Regions from separate parts of the Klebsiella grimontii genome, predicted to be linked through region 1. Evidence: riboswitches for the same ligand, from Rfam matches in the RefSeq annotation. Region 1 holds a riboswitch; the other holds the start of a gene.
What was found. Region 1 has a riboswitch for cobalamin ahead of ACE3MN_RS05025 (cobyrinate a,c-diamide synthase). Riboswitches for the same ligand answer to the same signal wherever they lie in the genome.
Positions count from the first base shown of each region.

Region 2: another riboswitch for cobalamin. It lies ahead of btuB (TonB-dependent vitamin B12 receptor BtuB); the one in region 1 lies ahead of ACE3MN_RS05025 (cobyrinate a,c-diamide synthase).

Region 1 is NZ_CP169721.1:1,035,300-1,042,603, reverse strand. It holds gene ACE3MN_RS05045 (cobalt-precorrin-7 (C(5))-methyltransferase) at 1-461, opposite strand, end outside; gene cbiD (cobalt-precorrin-5B (C(1))-methyltransferase CbiD) at 455-1,594, opposite strand; gene ACE3MN_RS05035 (cobalt-precorrin-8 methylmutase) at 1,591-2,223, opposite strand; gene cbiB (adenosylcobinamide-phosphate synthase CbiB) at 2,234-3,193, opposite strand; gene ACE3MN_RS05025 (cobyrinate a,c-diamide synthase) at 3,190-4,569, opposite strand; cobalamin riboswitch at 4,657-4,825, opposite strand; gene pocR (transcriptional regulator PocR) at 5,113-6,024, opposite strand; gene pduF (propanediol diffusion facilitator PduF) at 6,213-7,013, opposite strand.
Region 2 is NZ_CP169721.1:5,527,676-5,534,979, forward strand. It holds rRNA gene ACE3MN_RS25925 (16S ribosomal RNA) at 1-1,409, opposite strand, end outside; gene murI (glutamate racemase) at 1,788-2,642, opposite strand; gene btuB (TonB-dependent vitamin B12 receptor BtuB) at 2,587-4,455, opposite strand; cobalamin riboswitch at 4,520-4,702, opposite strand; gene trmA (tRNA (uridine(54)-C5)-methyltransferase TrmA) at 4,820-5,920, shown strand; gene ACE3MN_RS25945 (YijD family membrane protein) at 5,967-6,326, opposite strand; gene fabR (HTH-type transcriptional repressor FabR) at 6,342-6,977, opposite strand; gene sthA (Si-specific NAD(P)(+) transhydrogenase) at 7,174-7,304, shown strand, end outside.

The DNA of each region.
Region 1 (7,304 bases):
TGGGCGGCGATTTCCCGCGGCCCGCAGCGCCCGTCGGTCACCATCGCCACCTTGCGCTGGCGCGCCAGCTCATCAAAACAGACGTCTCGCCCGTGGCTGCTGGTCAGCCAGATATCGTTCATATCGATACCGGCCTTCGCGCAGAGATACTGCACCGCGCTGATGCCGGGAATAATGCGCACGCGATCGATGCCAAAGTGGGCTATCAGCCGCGTACCGATGCCGTAAAAGAGCGGGTCGCCGGAGGCCAGCACCACCACCTTCTGCGCGTCACGCTCGCCGAGCCAGACCAGCAGTTCGGCGATATTGGCCCCCAGCGCAAACCGTTCGCCGTCAAACTCAGGGAACTGCTGCAAATGCCGCTTGCCGCCCACCAGCGCGTCCGCACTGGCGACCGCGTCCCGCGCCGCCGGCGTCATCAGATGCAGGCCCGACGGGCCCATGCCAACCACCGTTAACATGACATCTCCCGCGCAATCTCGGCGATCGGCCGATTGCTGCCGAGGACCTTGTTATCAAAGGAGAACATGATGGCGTCGCAGACGGGCGGCGCTTTGGTAAAGCGCAGCATCTGCATCACCCGCAGGCAGATGCGTTCGGCAAGATGGTGATAGATATGCTGAAAACCGTACGCGTCGATGTGCTCCATCGCCGCTTCGGTGGTATCGCATTCGCTCACCAACTGCAAAAGCGCCAGCGGCGCGCCCAGCAGCGCCAGATGCGCGACCAGGGTTTCCATCCGCGCATCGGCGATATGGCTGTGGGTGTGGAAGATCCCGGCGGCGACTTTAATCAGCTTGCCAGGGTGGCCGATCAGCACAATCTGGCGGAACCCGAGGCGCACGGCCTCTTCAATCATGTAGCCGACGAAGTTGCTCATGGTGACCACCACCTGCGAATCGATGCCCATCTGCTCGCGGACGAAGCGCTCGCCGTGGTTGCCCGGCACCAGCACCACCCGCTCCAGCCCCGCCGCGCGCTTAATTTCCAGCTCCAGCGACAGCGAACGCTTCCAGCTCTCCTCCGACATCGGCGTCACGATACCGGTGGTACCGATAATCGAGATGCCGCCCAGAATCCCGAGCCGCGAGTTATAGGTTTTCTGCGCCCGCGCCTCGCCCTCCGGGGCGAAAATCTCGACTTCGGCCCCGCGCGACGGGCCTATCGCTTCGCGCACCGCCGACTCAATGGTATGGCGCGGAGTGCGGTTAATCGCCGGGCTGCCGATGGGCAGGCCGATGCCTTTGCGGGTGACCGTGCCGACGCCTTCGCCGCCGCGCAGGGTAATCTCGCCGGAATCGTCGAGCGTCACGCGGGCAAAAATCAGCATCCCGTGGGTGGCGTCAACATCGTCGCCGCCGTCTTTACGAATGGCGGCGATCGCCTGCTGCCCTTCGACGTGCGGCGACTCGACGTTAAGGCACAGGGTGACGCCGGAAGGGGTAACAATGGAGACCTGATGAATCAGATGCTGGCGCATCACCATCAGCGCTGCGACCTTGGCTGCCGCCGTCGCGCAGGATCCGGTGGTATAGCCTTTGCGCAGCGCCTTGCCGTTATGCCACACCGGGGCGTCAAAGGATTGCTCGCTCATCGCGCCCCCTGTAAGTGGTACAAAATGGCGTTGACGATGGCGGCGGCGACGTTGCTGCCGCCTTTACGACCCAGCGCGGCGATACCCGGCAGGCCACTCTGCGTCAGGGCCTCTTTCGACTCCGCCGCGCCGACAAAACCGACCGGCACGCCAATCACGCCGTTGACCGCGACGTCATGCTCCAGCAAACGAAACAGCGCGGTGGGCGCATTGCCGAAAACAAACACCTTCTCGCCCTCTTCGGCGACCGCGATATCGACCGCCGCCATCGAGCGGGTCATCCCCTGCGCTTTGGCCTCCGCCACCACCCGCGGATCGCTGATATAGCAGCGGCACTCGCCGCCGAATTTCGCCAGCAGGGTTTTATTGATCCCGGAGAGCGCCATGGTGGTATCGGTATAAAGCGTGCAGGGCTGGCTCAGGGCGGCGCTCAAGCGCGGAAGAACGTCGGGCGAAAACCACAGAATATCCAGCCAGTCAAAATCGGCGGTGGTGTGGATCACCCGCTTGATAATGGCTTCGTGCAGCGGGCTGGCAAAGCGGTAGTCCGGGCGGGTCTGCGCAATAATGTCGCCAATAATGTCGAAGCTTTTCGCCTCAATCGCCTGCGGTTGCTGGATATAGTGCATTCATTTGTCCTCAGGCTGCGCCGACCAGCCAGTACCGGACCGCCATAAACAGCGCCAGCGCCAGGGTCGAAGACACCCACATCAGTCGAATCGTTCGGGGAATATCGTCTACGGAAATATCGCGCGTCGCGTCGCCGATCCACGGCTTCTCCACGCGCTGACCAAAATAATCGTTAGGGCCGCCAAGCCGGATGCCGAGCGCCCCGGCGACCGCCGCTTCCGACCAGCCGCAGTTCGGACTGCTGTGGTTGTAGCGGTCGCGCCAGCCGATGCGCAGCGCGCGGCCGCCCGCTTCACCGCAGAGGAGAGCGGCGAGGCTAATAAGCAGCCAGCTCAGGCGCGCGGGGATAAAGTTGGCGACATCATCGAGGCGGGCGCTGACCATGCCGATCGCGCGATATTTTTCGTGCTTATAGCCAACCATCGAGTCCAGGGTATTGACCGCTTTATAGGCCATCGCCAGCGGCGCGCCGCCCAGCAGCAGAAAGAAGAGCGGCGCGATAATGCCGTCGACGGTGTTCTCCGCCACCGTCTCCACCACCGCGCGGTTAATCTGCCGCGCTTCAAGCTGCGACGTGTCGCGCCCGACGATCCACGACAGTTTGATACGGCTCTCCGCCAGATCGCCCGCGCGCAGCGGATGCTCTACGTCCCGCGCCGACTGCGCCAGACAGCGTCCGGCCAGCACGGTGAAAATCATCCATACTTCAACCAGCCAGCCAAGCCACGGATGGACCGCCTGCGCCAGGGTCAGCACGCCCCAGGAGACGCCCCACGTCAGCCCGACCACCACCAGCCACATCACCGCGCCGCCGAGGCGCAGGGCCACATCGCTGTGACAGTAGTGGCGCACGCCGCGCTGAACGGCGGCGATCAGGTTACCAATCCAACGCACCGGGTGCGGCCAGCTCTGCGGATCGCCGATAATAAAATCAAGGAGCCAGGCAACGCCCCAGGCCAGCAGCGTCATAGCGCGCTCCTTGCCGCAGCCAGCCAGTGGTTAAGCATCATGGGACGCTGCGCAAAGTGCAGGTGCAGATAGCTGGCGAACGTGTTGCCCACCTGCCAGCCGCCCGACCACTGCTGAAGGGTGATGCCGTCGCGGACTTTGCGGCAGGCCAGGACCGCCGGGGACTCGGGGGTAAAATCCGAGTAGTGAAACTCGTGCCCGCGCAGGGTTTCGCCGGGCGCCGCCAGCAGAGTTTGCCGCATCGCCCGCGCCTCGCAGTAGCCAAAGCGGGTCAGCCGTTTGCCCATTTTGCTATGGCCGGGAATAAGGTTGGCCATCGGATAGATCTCACCGCTGGCATCTTCAAGGGTGCTGCCGAGATACATCAGACCGCCGCATTCGGCGTAAATCGCCACGCCACGTCGGTGCGCCTCCTGCAGCTGCGCCAGCATCGGCGTATTGGCCGCCAGCGCGGCGGCGTGAATTTCCGGATAGCCGCCGCCGAGCCAAATCATCTGGCACGGAGGAAGCTCGCTATCGTGCAGCGGGCTGAAGCGCACGATATTCACCCCGCAGCGCTCCAGCAGCGTGAGGTTATCCGGGTAGTAAAAGTTGAAGGCTTCGTCGTCGGCCAGCGCCAGCGTCAGGCCTGCGCCAGCATCAGAGCGCGGCAGCGGCGGCCACTCCCCGGCGGGTAATGAACTGAGCTGGCTGAGGGTAAGAAGTCTTTCAATATCCAGGGTTTGCGCCAGCATGTGGGCAAAATCGCGCCACGGCTGCTGGTTCACCAGCGACTCGCGGGCGGTAACCAGCCCCAGATGGCGTTCGGGTAACGCCACCCCTTCCACTCGCGGTACGTAGCCGAGCACCGGCAGCCCGCAGTAGCGTTCAATGGCGCCTTTGAGAAGCTGATAATGGGTTTCGCTGTTGACGCGATTGACGATAACGCCCGCGATGTTCAGGCTGGGGTCGAAGTGCTGAAATCCCATCACCGTGGCGGCGATAGAGGTGGAAACCGCTTTGCCATCCACTAGCAGAATAACCGGACAGCCGAGCTGTTTGGCCATCGCGGCGGTGCTGCAGTAGCCGGGGTCGGCGCCGAAGCCGTCATACAGCCCCATTACGCCTTCAATAACCGCGATATCCGCCCGCTGCATCCGTTCGCAAAACAGCGCGTTAAGCACCGGTTCCGGGAGCATAAAGCCGTCGAGGTTGCATGAAGCGACGCCGCTGACGGCAGTGTGCCAGCCGGTGTCGAGGTAGTCCGGGCCGACTTTGTACGGCTGCACCCGCATGCCGCGCTGCTTCAACAGGCTGAGCAGGCCAAGCGTAACGGTGGTTTTACCACAACCGCTGCCGGTACCTGCGAGAATAAATGCGTGCTGCCTGGCTGCCATACCCCGATCCTGTGCCGGGTGGTAGGGCTGCGTGCATTCCCAGTCTTTCGACTGTACGCATCTGAGCAACCCACTTCCCACCGAAGTTGTTGATTATTACCGACAGGCAGGTCTTCTGGCTTAGCGTCGTCCTCCCCCATCCTTCCCAATCCGGTAAGCGGATCAGTGGCTAAATATGGGTTCGTCAGCATCACAGCAGCGGGGGCTGCGGGGGATTCACACCCCCTTCCCTGGCGCCTGTCGGTTTAGTCCGTCGTGATTCGAGCGGGACTGCCCGGCTCGAATGCTTTCATGTACATCTTACGGAAGCTGGATGACTCCCGTCGTTTGCAAAGGATGCTTCATTACGCCGATGGCGCTCTGAAAATCGTTTCAGGTATCACTCTATCCCATCAAATAAATAAAAACTGGTGCAGCTTATCGCTCACTCATTATTATTTTGTTGCGCTATGACAATTTATTGCTCTGAATGAGATATTTTCATTTTATAATGAGCCAGATACGCGGACATATCAAAAATCGGCAATAACAAAATATTGTCATTTAAATTGACTCAGTTTGTGATCTGGCGTTAATTTGCTGGCGATAGGCCTGCGGAGTCACCTGATAAGCCTGGCGAAAAACTTTGCAAAAATAGCTGGTTTGCGAAAATCCTAAATTTCGCGCGATGCTGGCGATGCTCCAGTCGCTGTGGCAAAGCAGCTCTTTGGCGCTCACCATCCGCTGATGGTTCACCCACGCGTTAAAGCCGATTCCCTGATATTTTTTGAACAGCTTACTGAAATAGTAGGGGCTGAGATAAACGTGGGCGGCGACGTCTTCCAGGCGCAGCTCGTCGGATAAATGGGCGTCAATGTAGCGCAGCGCCTTCTTCATTTTACTGTCGTGAGGACTCACCGCCCGGCTGGCGCGCGCGGGTTCAGGCTGCTGCGGATTGTCTTTAATCACTACAAAATTAAGCTGCTTTTTCAGGCAGTTCTCGACGATCAGCTTCAGTAAATCCGCAGAGGCAATCACTCTTGAGTAGTCCATCTCCGGCACGTCGCGGAACGCTTTAAGCAGCTCGGGGTCAGCCTGCCAGCGGTCGTCGACGTTGAGGATATCCACCAGCTCAACGTCATTGCTTAAGCGCACCTGGCCACAAAGCACGAAGCCCACAAGGTGTCCGGCGATAACCAGCGGAATGGAAAAATCGGTTAACCCGGCGTGGCAGCGGTAGATACAGAGCGCATCGGTTTTCGAGGCCTCGAGGCCGCCGCAGCGGTCGCTCATTCGGCAGCGGGTGCTGTGCTGGGGATGCTGGCGCATCAGCTGGCAGAAAGGGGTGAAATTAAACAGTTCGGATATTTCATCACCGTGAATATTGACAACCACAACCGCCAGACTGGTGGCCTGCGCAAAATCCTGTGCGATTTTATTAATGAGTTCTGAGTTCAGTGTGCTCGCAGAAATCATGATAAAACCTCTCAGTTAATTTTTTGTTATAAATAAAACATTTCTTTAATATTCACTTCCTTTCATCATCATTTACCGCCAACGATAAAAGAATATTACGATAGCAAAAGTCTCCCATCCGTGGGAGACGTTTTTGGCCAGTTCGTGATACCGGTTCATGAAATTTTTTAGCTATTTCAGCCGATACATTAATCCTCTAATTTACAGGTATTACACGGTAAGTTATTCCCGATCAGATAACGATAGATCGCCGCGCCGAGGCAGGCGCCGATCAGCGGCGCAATAATCGGTACGATAAAATACGGAATATCCCTTCCGCCGGTCATCGCGATATCGCCCCAGCCCGCCATCCAAGTAAACAGCTTCGGTCCAAAATCACGCGCCGGATTCATCGCGAAGCCGGTCAGCGGCCCGGTTGAGGCGCCAATCACCGCCACCAGCAGGCCGATCAGCAGCGGGGCCAGCGGCCCTTTCGGTACGCCGTTGCCGTCGTCGGTCAGCGCCATAATCATCCCCATCAGCATGGAGGTGATCACCACTTCAACCAGCGCCGCGTGCCAGATGCTCAGCGACGCCGCCGGGTAGGTGCTGAAAATACTCGCCAGCTGCAGGCTCTCTACGCTGCCGCGAGCGATATGGTGGGCGGATTCAAACTCGGTAAACATAGTGCTGTACAGCACATAGGCCAGCACCGCGCCGCCAAAGGCGCCTGCGACCTGTGAAACGATATAGGGGAAAACTTTACGTCCGGGAAAGCAGGCAAATAGCCATAAAGCCACGGTCACCGCCGGGTTGAGATGGCCGCCGGATATTCCCGACGTCAGATAGACGGCAAGCGAGATCCCCAGCCCCCAGATAATGCATATTTCCCATAGCCCGAGGCTCGCGCCCGCCACTTTCAACGCGCTCAGGCAGCCGATGCCGAAAAACAAAAATAGCCCGGTGCCCAGAAACTCGGCGGTACATTGCGCTTTTAACGAATCATTCATGGTGACACCTTCTTAGCAGAGTTCGTGTCCTGACCAGCCAACCTCCTGCTGGCAGTAGAGTACAACGAGCATCACTATATGAACTCCGCTCCACAAATTGTTGGCAACCTGCCGACGGCGGCCCCGGAAAATTCGGGCATCAATAACAAATTATTGTCATGGAATAAGCCGGAAAAGCTACGCTGACGCGTAGATTCTGTAATTAACCGGTCCCTTTGGCATGCAAAAATATTGCTAAAACCAACTCCTCTTTTTCCAACAAACATCACAAATTCGTTTTCCTCGCATAGC
Region 2 (7,304 bases), 1.2 Mb from region 1:
GTGTGACGGGCGGTGTGTACAAGGCCCGGGAACGTATTCACCGTGGCATTCTGATCCACGATTACTAGCGATTCCGACTTCATGGAGTCGAGTTGCAGACTCCAATCCGGACTACGACATACTTTATGAGGTCCGCTTGCTCTCGCGAGGTCGCTTCTCTTTGTATATGCCATTGTAGCACGTGTGTAGCCCTACTCGTAAGGGCCATGATGACTTGACGTCATCCCCACCTTCCTCCAGTTTATCACTGGCAGTCTCCTTTGAGTTCCCGACCGAATCGCTGGCAACAAAGGATAAGGGTTGCGCTCGTTGCGGGACTTAACCCAACATTTCACAACACGAGCTGACGACAGCCATGCAGCACCTGTCTCAGAGTTCCCGAAGGCACCAAAGCATCTCTGCTAAGTTCTCTGGATGTCAAGAGTAGGTAAGGTTCTTCGCGTTGCATCGAATTAAACCACATGCTCCACCGCTTGTGCGGGCCCCCGTCAATTCATTTGAGTTTTAACCTTGCGGCCGTACTCCCCAGGCGGTCGACTTAACGCGTTAGCTCCGGAAGCCACTCCTCAAGGGAACAACCTCCAAGTCGACATCGTTTACAGCGTGGACTACCAGGGTATCTAATCCTGTTTGCTCCCCACGCTTTCGCACCTGAGCGTCAGTCTTTGTCCAGGGGGCCGCCTTCGCCACCGGTATTCCTCCAGATCTCTACGCATTTCACCGCTACACCTGGAATTCTACCCCCCTCTACAAGACTCCAGCCTGCCAGTTTCGAATGCAGTTCCCAGGTTGAGCCCGGGGATTTCACATCCGACTTGACAGACCGCCTGCGTGCGCTTTACGCCCAGTAATTCCGATTAACGCTTGCACCCTCCGTATTACCGCGGCTGCTGGCACGGAGTTAGCCGGTGCTTCTTCTGCGGGTAACGTCAATCGACAAGGTTATTAACCTTATCGCCTTCCTCCCCGCTGAAAGTACTTTACAACCCGAAGGCCTTCTTCATACACGCGGCATGGCTGCATCAGGCTTGCGCCCATTGTGCAATATTCCCCACTGCTGCCTCCCGTAGGAGTCTGGACCGTGTCTCAGTTCCAGTGTGGCTGGTCATCCTCTCAGACCAGCTAGGGATCGTCGCCTAGGTGAGCCGTTACCCCACCTACTAGCTAATCCCATCTGGGCACATCTGATGGCAAGAGGCCCGAAGGTCCCCCTCTTTGGTCTTGCGACGTTATGCGGTATTAGCTACCGTTTCCAGTAGTTATCCCCCTCCATCAGGCAGTTTCCCAGACATTACTCACCCGTCCGCCACTCGTCACCCGAGAGCAAGCTCTCTGTGCTACCGTTCGACTTGCATGTGTTAGGCCTGCCGCCAGCGTTCAATCTGAGCCATGATCAAACTCTTCAATTTAAGTTTGATGCTCGTGAATTAAACTTCGTAATGAATTACGTATGTTCACTCAGAGACTTGGTATTCATTTTTCGTCCGAAGACGTTAAGAATCCATGTCACTTTGAGTGCCCACACAGATTGTCTGATAAATTGTTAAAGAGCAGTGCAACGCGGCTTTCGCTCACCGTTGCGAGGTCCCGTATAATACGTTTTCCTCATTCAGAGTCAAGCGTTTAATTTTGCTTTTCTCTGTCGGTATTCATCGCTGAATCCCGCTGACCCGGCGGCTTGCGTGCCGTTGTTCCGTGTCAGTGGAGGCGCATTATAGGGAGTTCTGAGACGTTGACAAGCCCTGTTTTCAAAAAATCTTTCAACCGTCTCTTTTTTGTGCAAAACGCTATGAAAGCGGTAATTTTTCCAGCGATTCGAAGCCGTAGCGCCGCAAAACGCTCAAAAGCTGTTCGGTTTCAGGCGTCAGCGCCATACAGTAGGCAATATTGGCATCACTCGATTTTGCGTCAGGCGCTTCGTGCTCTAATAGCCAGGCCGTGCGACGCGCAATCGCCGCCCCGGAGTCGATCATTCTCGTCCCTTCCGGCAGAACCTGCTGCAGCTCTTCCTGTAATAGAGGGAAATGCGTACACCCCAGCACAACCGTATCAGGCGGTTCCTGCATTCGCAGCCAGGGACGCAGGATACGCCGCAGTTCATCCAGCGGGACCGGCTCACCGTGGAGCTTAGCCTCCGCCAGCTCCACCAGCTCTGCCGACCCCAGCATTTCGATTTTGCATTCATTCGCAAAGCGGGAGATCAGTTCGCGCGTATAAGGACGTTTTACCGTTCCGCGCGTTGCCAGCAGGCCAACAACGCCATTCGCCGTTAAGCGTGCCGCGGGTTTTATCGCCGGAACGACGCCGACAACCGGAAAGGCGAATTTATCGCGTAATGCGGGGAGGGAAACGGTACTTGCGGTGTTACAGGCAATAACGGCCAGCGCCAGCGGATAGCGCTGCTGAACGGCGGTCACAATCTCCAGGACGCGTTCAACAATGAATTCTTCGCTCTTCTCGCCATATGGGAAGGCGACGTTGTCGAAAGCGTAGATATAATGCAGATCCGGCAGAAGCTGCCGAATCTCGTTGTAAACCGACAGCCCACCGACGCCGGAATCAAACACCAGCACGGTGGGACGTGGATCAGAAGGTGTAGCTGCCAGACAAGTAGTATTCTCGTCCTGCAGTTTGGTAGCCATAAGCTGTCTCGTAATCTTTATCGAACAGGTTAGCTATTTTACCACGAACTGTCAGGCGATCGGTGATCGGATACGATGCAGAAACGTCTACCGTGCTGTAGCTCGGCAAAATCCTTTGCGTATTGTTGTACTGGGAGGTGTTGTTATCGTAGCGCTTCCCATAATACTGCCAGGACACATCCATATCGACATCAAACACGGACCAGTCCAGCTGATACTTTGCCTGTCGTTTAGAACGTCGGGCCAGCACTTCACCGTTATCATCGTTACGCGGATCGACATACTGCAACGTTACGCGATGGCTGAAAATACCGGTGTCGACACTTCCCGTCCACTCCACGCCTTTAATCGTCGCGGCATTAATATTGTCGTACTCCCCTTCATAGGTGACAGGATCGGAGTAATAGGTAATCAGATTAGTAATCTTGTAATGGTACGCGGACAAGCGCCAGTCCACGGGACCAGTGAGCCCTTCCAGCCCCGCTTCCCACTGCTTCGACTCTTCAGGCTTCAGGTTGGGATTCGCGTTGATACCAAATCGGGTCGAACCAAACTGTTGCCCTAACGAAGGCGCAAGGAAGCCGGTACCGTAGCCGAGGGTCAGGCGATAGTTTTCGACAAATTCCCAGCCTGCGGTCGTCTGCCAGGTACCGTGCCAGCCAAACTGCTCATCGTGGTCTTCACGCCCGGAAGCTTCGAGGGTCACATCGCCAAACTGCTGCTGGCCCGTCAGATATAACCCCGTATTGTCACGTTTATAGGTATCCGACATCGTCGTGTCTGATGACGTTAATCGCTGCTGCTGCCAGTCCACCCCTGCGCTGACAGAACCATGACCCACAATAACGTTATTGCCCCACTGCAGGTTACGCTGCGTCATCCTGTCGAGCGTCGTCCCATCATTATAACGACCATAAATACTGCTGTAGTTATAGTCCTTTACCTTCTGATAGCTGGCGATAAGCTGAGAGGAGTAGATACCGGAATTAAAGTTCAGCCCCGCATCCCAGCTTTGGTTGTAGAGCTGGTTTTCATCGGCGCTGTAGGCCGGGCTATACGGCGGGCTTCCAAGATCGTAATCAGAGTTGTTGGTATAGCTGTGTCCGCGGAAGAAACCGTCAAAATTCTCGTTAAATTTATGCTCGAGGCTGCCCCAAAACGTTTTATTACGAAAACCGTCGCGATCGCCGTCGTGCTCCCAGGTTGAACCTGGCTGAACGTTGAAGCCTTTATTACCCTCATAGGAGCCCGCAACCGTCGCCACCGTATCGCCAAAGCGATGGCGCAGGGTGCCGTCATATTGTTGGTAACCTTTAGAACCTACCCCAGCGGTAATTTTGGATTGTTCTTTATCAGAATGCGTAATGACGTTAATCACCCCGCCCATAGCCCCGGAACCATAAATCGCCGAACGCGGGCCACGGATATATTCGACGCGCTGCACCAGTGATAAAGGGATCTGATTCAAATCAGGGTTGTTTGTAATTCCAGGTCGGACCATGGGAACGCCGTCAACCAGCACCAGTACCTGTTTAGCTTCAGTACCACGGATAAACAGAGAGGAAGATTGCCCCATGCCGCCATTTTGCGCGACGTCCACGCCAGGCAATCGGCGCATCACATCGTTCAAATCTTTCGCCTGCCAGCGCTCGATATCTTCCCGGGTAACCACATCAGTCGGCGCAAGGACCGTATTGACCGGCTGTTGAAAACGGTTTGCTGTGACCACTAACGTATCTGAATTGCTGTCCTGCGCCCAGCCGGAAAATGCCGTGACGGAGAGCGCCGTCATCAGCGAAGCTTTTTTAATCATTTTAAAGCATCCGTAATAAACAAAGGATGCCGCCGGCTCTATCAGTAGCACGCGATGATAGAAACCAAATGCGACGTATTCCGGCAGGTCTTCGGGCTTGGAGTGTTTGATGGATGAGGACTTCCCGCTAAATAACCGCAGTGTCTGCATAATGCGCTCATCCCACTTTTCCTTACCGCTGCGCGTCAGCTCCAGATTTACACTGGATTCCCTATTAACTCATAGGACCGGTAGCACGATGCTATAATCAGAAACATATAGATGTCCAGACTTCTACCGTTATATTTCCTTATATCATCAGGGCTGGACATCCCCGGCGCTTTCCCTACAATCCCCCGCGTACTTATTTTATTCAGGATGCATCATGACCCCCGAACACCTTCCTACCGAACAATATGAAGCGCAGCTGGCAGAAAAAGTCGTCCGTTTGCAGAAAATGATGGCGCCTTTCAGCGCCCAGGTTCCGGAAGTGTTTCGTTCGCCGATCAGCCACTATCGTATGCGCGCAGAGTTCCGTCTGTGGCACGATGGCGACGATCTGTACCACATTATGTTCGATCAGCAGACCAAATCCCGTATCCGCGTCGATACCTTCCCGGCCGCCAGCGAGTTGATTAATCAGCTGATGGCCGCGGTGATTGAAGGTGTACGCGATAACCCGGTACTGCGTCATAAACTGTTTCAGGTGGATTATCTGACCACCCTGAGTAATCAGGCCGTGATATCACTGCTGTATCATAAGAAGCTTGACGACGAATGGCGTCAGCAGGCTGAGCGCTTCCGCGATGCGCTGCGGGCGCAAAATCTGAATGTGCACCTGATTGGCCGCGCCACAAAGACGAAAATCGAGCTGGATCAGGACTATATCGATGAACGTTTGCCAGTTGGCGGGCGCGAAATGATCTATCGTCAGGTTGAGAATAGCTTCACCCAGCCGAACGCGGCGATGAACGTCCAGATGCTGGAGTGGGCTATCGATGCTACCAAAGACGCAACCGGCGACCTGCTTGAGCTGTACTGCGGTAACGGCAACTTTTCGCTGGCGCTGGCGCGTAATTTCGAACGGGTGCTGGCAACGGAAATCGCCAAACCGTCCGTCGCGGCGGCGCAATACAATATTGCAGCGAACCACATTGATAACGTGCAGATTATCCGCATGTCGGCGGAAGAGTTTACCCAGGCGATGAACGGCGTACGGCAGTTTAATCGTCTACAGGATATCGACCTGAAGAGCTATCAGTGTGAGACGATTTTTGTCGATCCGCCGCGCAGCGGGCTGGATAGCGAGACGGAGAAAATGGTGCAGGCGTACCCGCGTATTCTGTATATCTCCTGCAATCCTGAGACCCTATGCCAGAACCTGGAAACGCTCAGTGAGACCCACGAGATCGCGCGCCTGGCGCTGTTCGACCAGTTCCCGTATACCCATCATATGGAATGCGGCGTGCTGTTGACGAAGAAGTAAAGTCGGGTGAGAAAACCCGGCAACAACGCTGTTGCCGGGGGAAAGATTATTCCGCGACCGCGTTCTTGCGATTGCGCAACTTGTAGCCAATCCAGAACACCATAATCACCGACAGAACCGCCGGGAAGAAGTTAGAGCCGATGTCCGGATATTCCGCGCGCACGACGGTGCTGTAAACCAGCACGCCGAGAATAAAGCAGGCTGCGGCAAGCCCCGGCAAACCCACGGGCATACTACGATTCTGATAGCGCTGATGCAGGCAGTAAACCGTCAGCACCAACGACAAAATAGGGAAGATGGAAAAAGGGACAATGGAGCTGAATAGCGCGGCGAAGGTACCATTAATGGATAAACCTGCGATCAGCGCCAGCAGCAGCGTACCTCTATCTTGTACTGAGTGTTTCATTGCTCGTCCTTCACGTTATTCGGAATGATTTGATATTTTTTCTTGTTCACGGCGATACCAGTAATACGCGCCTTTCGAGATCATTCTGAGCTGCAGCACCAGGCGTTCTTCCAGCTGTCGACGCTGCTCCGGGCCCACATCGAGAGCCTCGGCGCCAGCGCTAAATACGATGGTGACCATAGCTTCAGCCTGCGCTTCGGTAAAGGCGCGCGGCATATGGTTTTCGATTTCTAAATAGTCGGCAAGTTCCGCGATAAAATGCTGAATTTCACGCGCCACGGCGGCGCGAAACGCCGCAGACGTACCGGATCGTTCCCGCAGCAGCAGGCGGAAGGCGTTCGGATTGTTGCCAATAAATTCCATAAAGGTGGAAACAGAGGTGCGAATGACGCTGCCGCCTTTCGCAATACGCTGGCGCGCCTGGCGCATCAGCTGGCGCAGCATAAGCCCGCTTTCATCCACCATGGTCAGACCAAGCTCATCGACATCACGAAAATGGCGATAGAAGGACGTCGGGGCGATCCCCGCTTCCCGCGCAACTTCGCGCAGGCTTAAGCTGGCAAAACTGCGTTCAGCGCTTAGCTGACTAAATGCCGCTTCCACCAGCGAACGCCGGGTTTTTTCTTTTTGTTGCGCTCTTACGCCCATCACGTTGTCTGAATCCTTCCATAAGCCCTTCCGGCACTATACCAGAGATCAGAACCAATCGGTTTACACTGGATTGTGAATGATTGTTTACGAGCTGTTTCTGCTTTTATGCCGCAAAAAAGCACAACGATAATTGGGTTAAAGCGCGGCAAATGTTATCATCGTGTTTATTTTATGTATAAAACAGGTGAGTAATGCCATGTCACACTCTTGGGATTATGATGCAATTGTGATTGGTTCCGGTCCTGGCGGAGAAGGTGCCGCCATGGGGCTGGTGAAACAGGGAGCACGCGTTGCCGTCATTGAGCGCTACCATAACGTCGGCGGCGG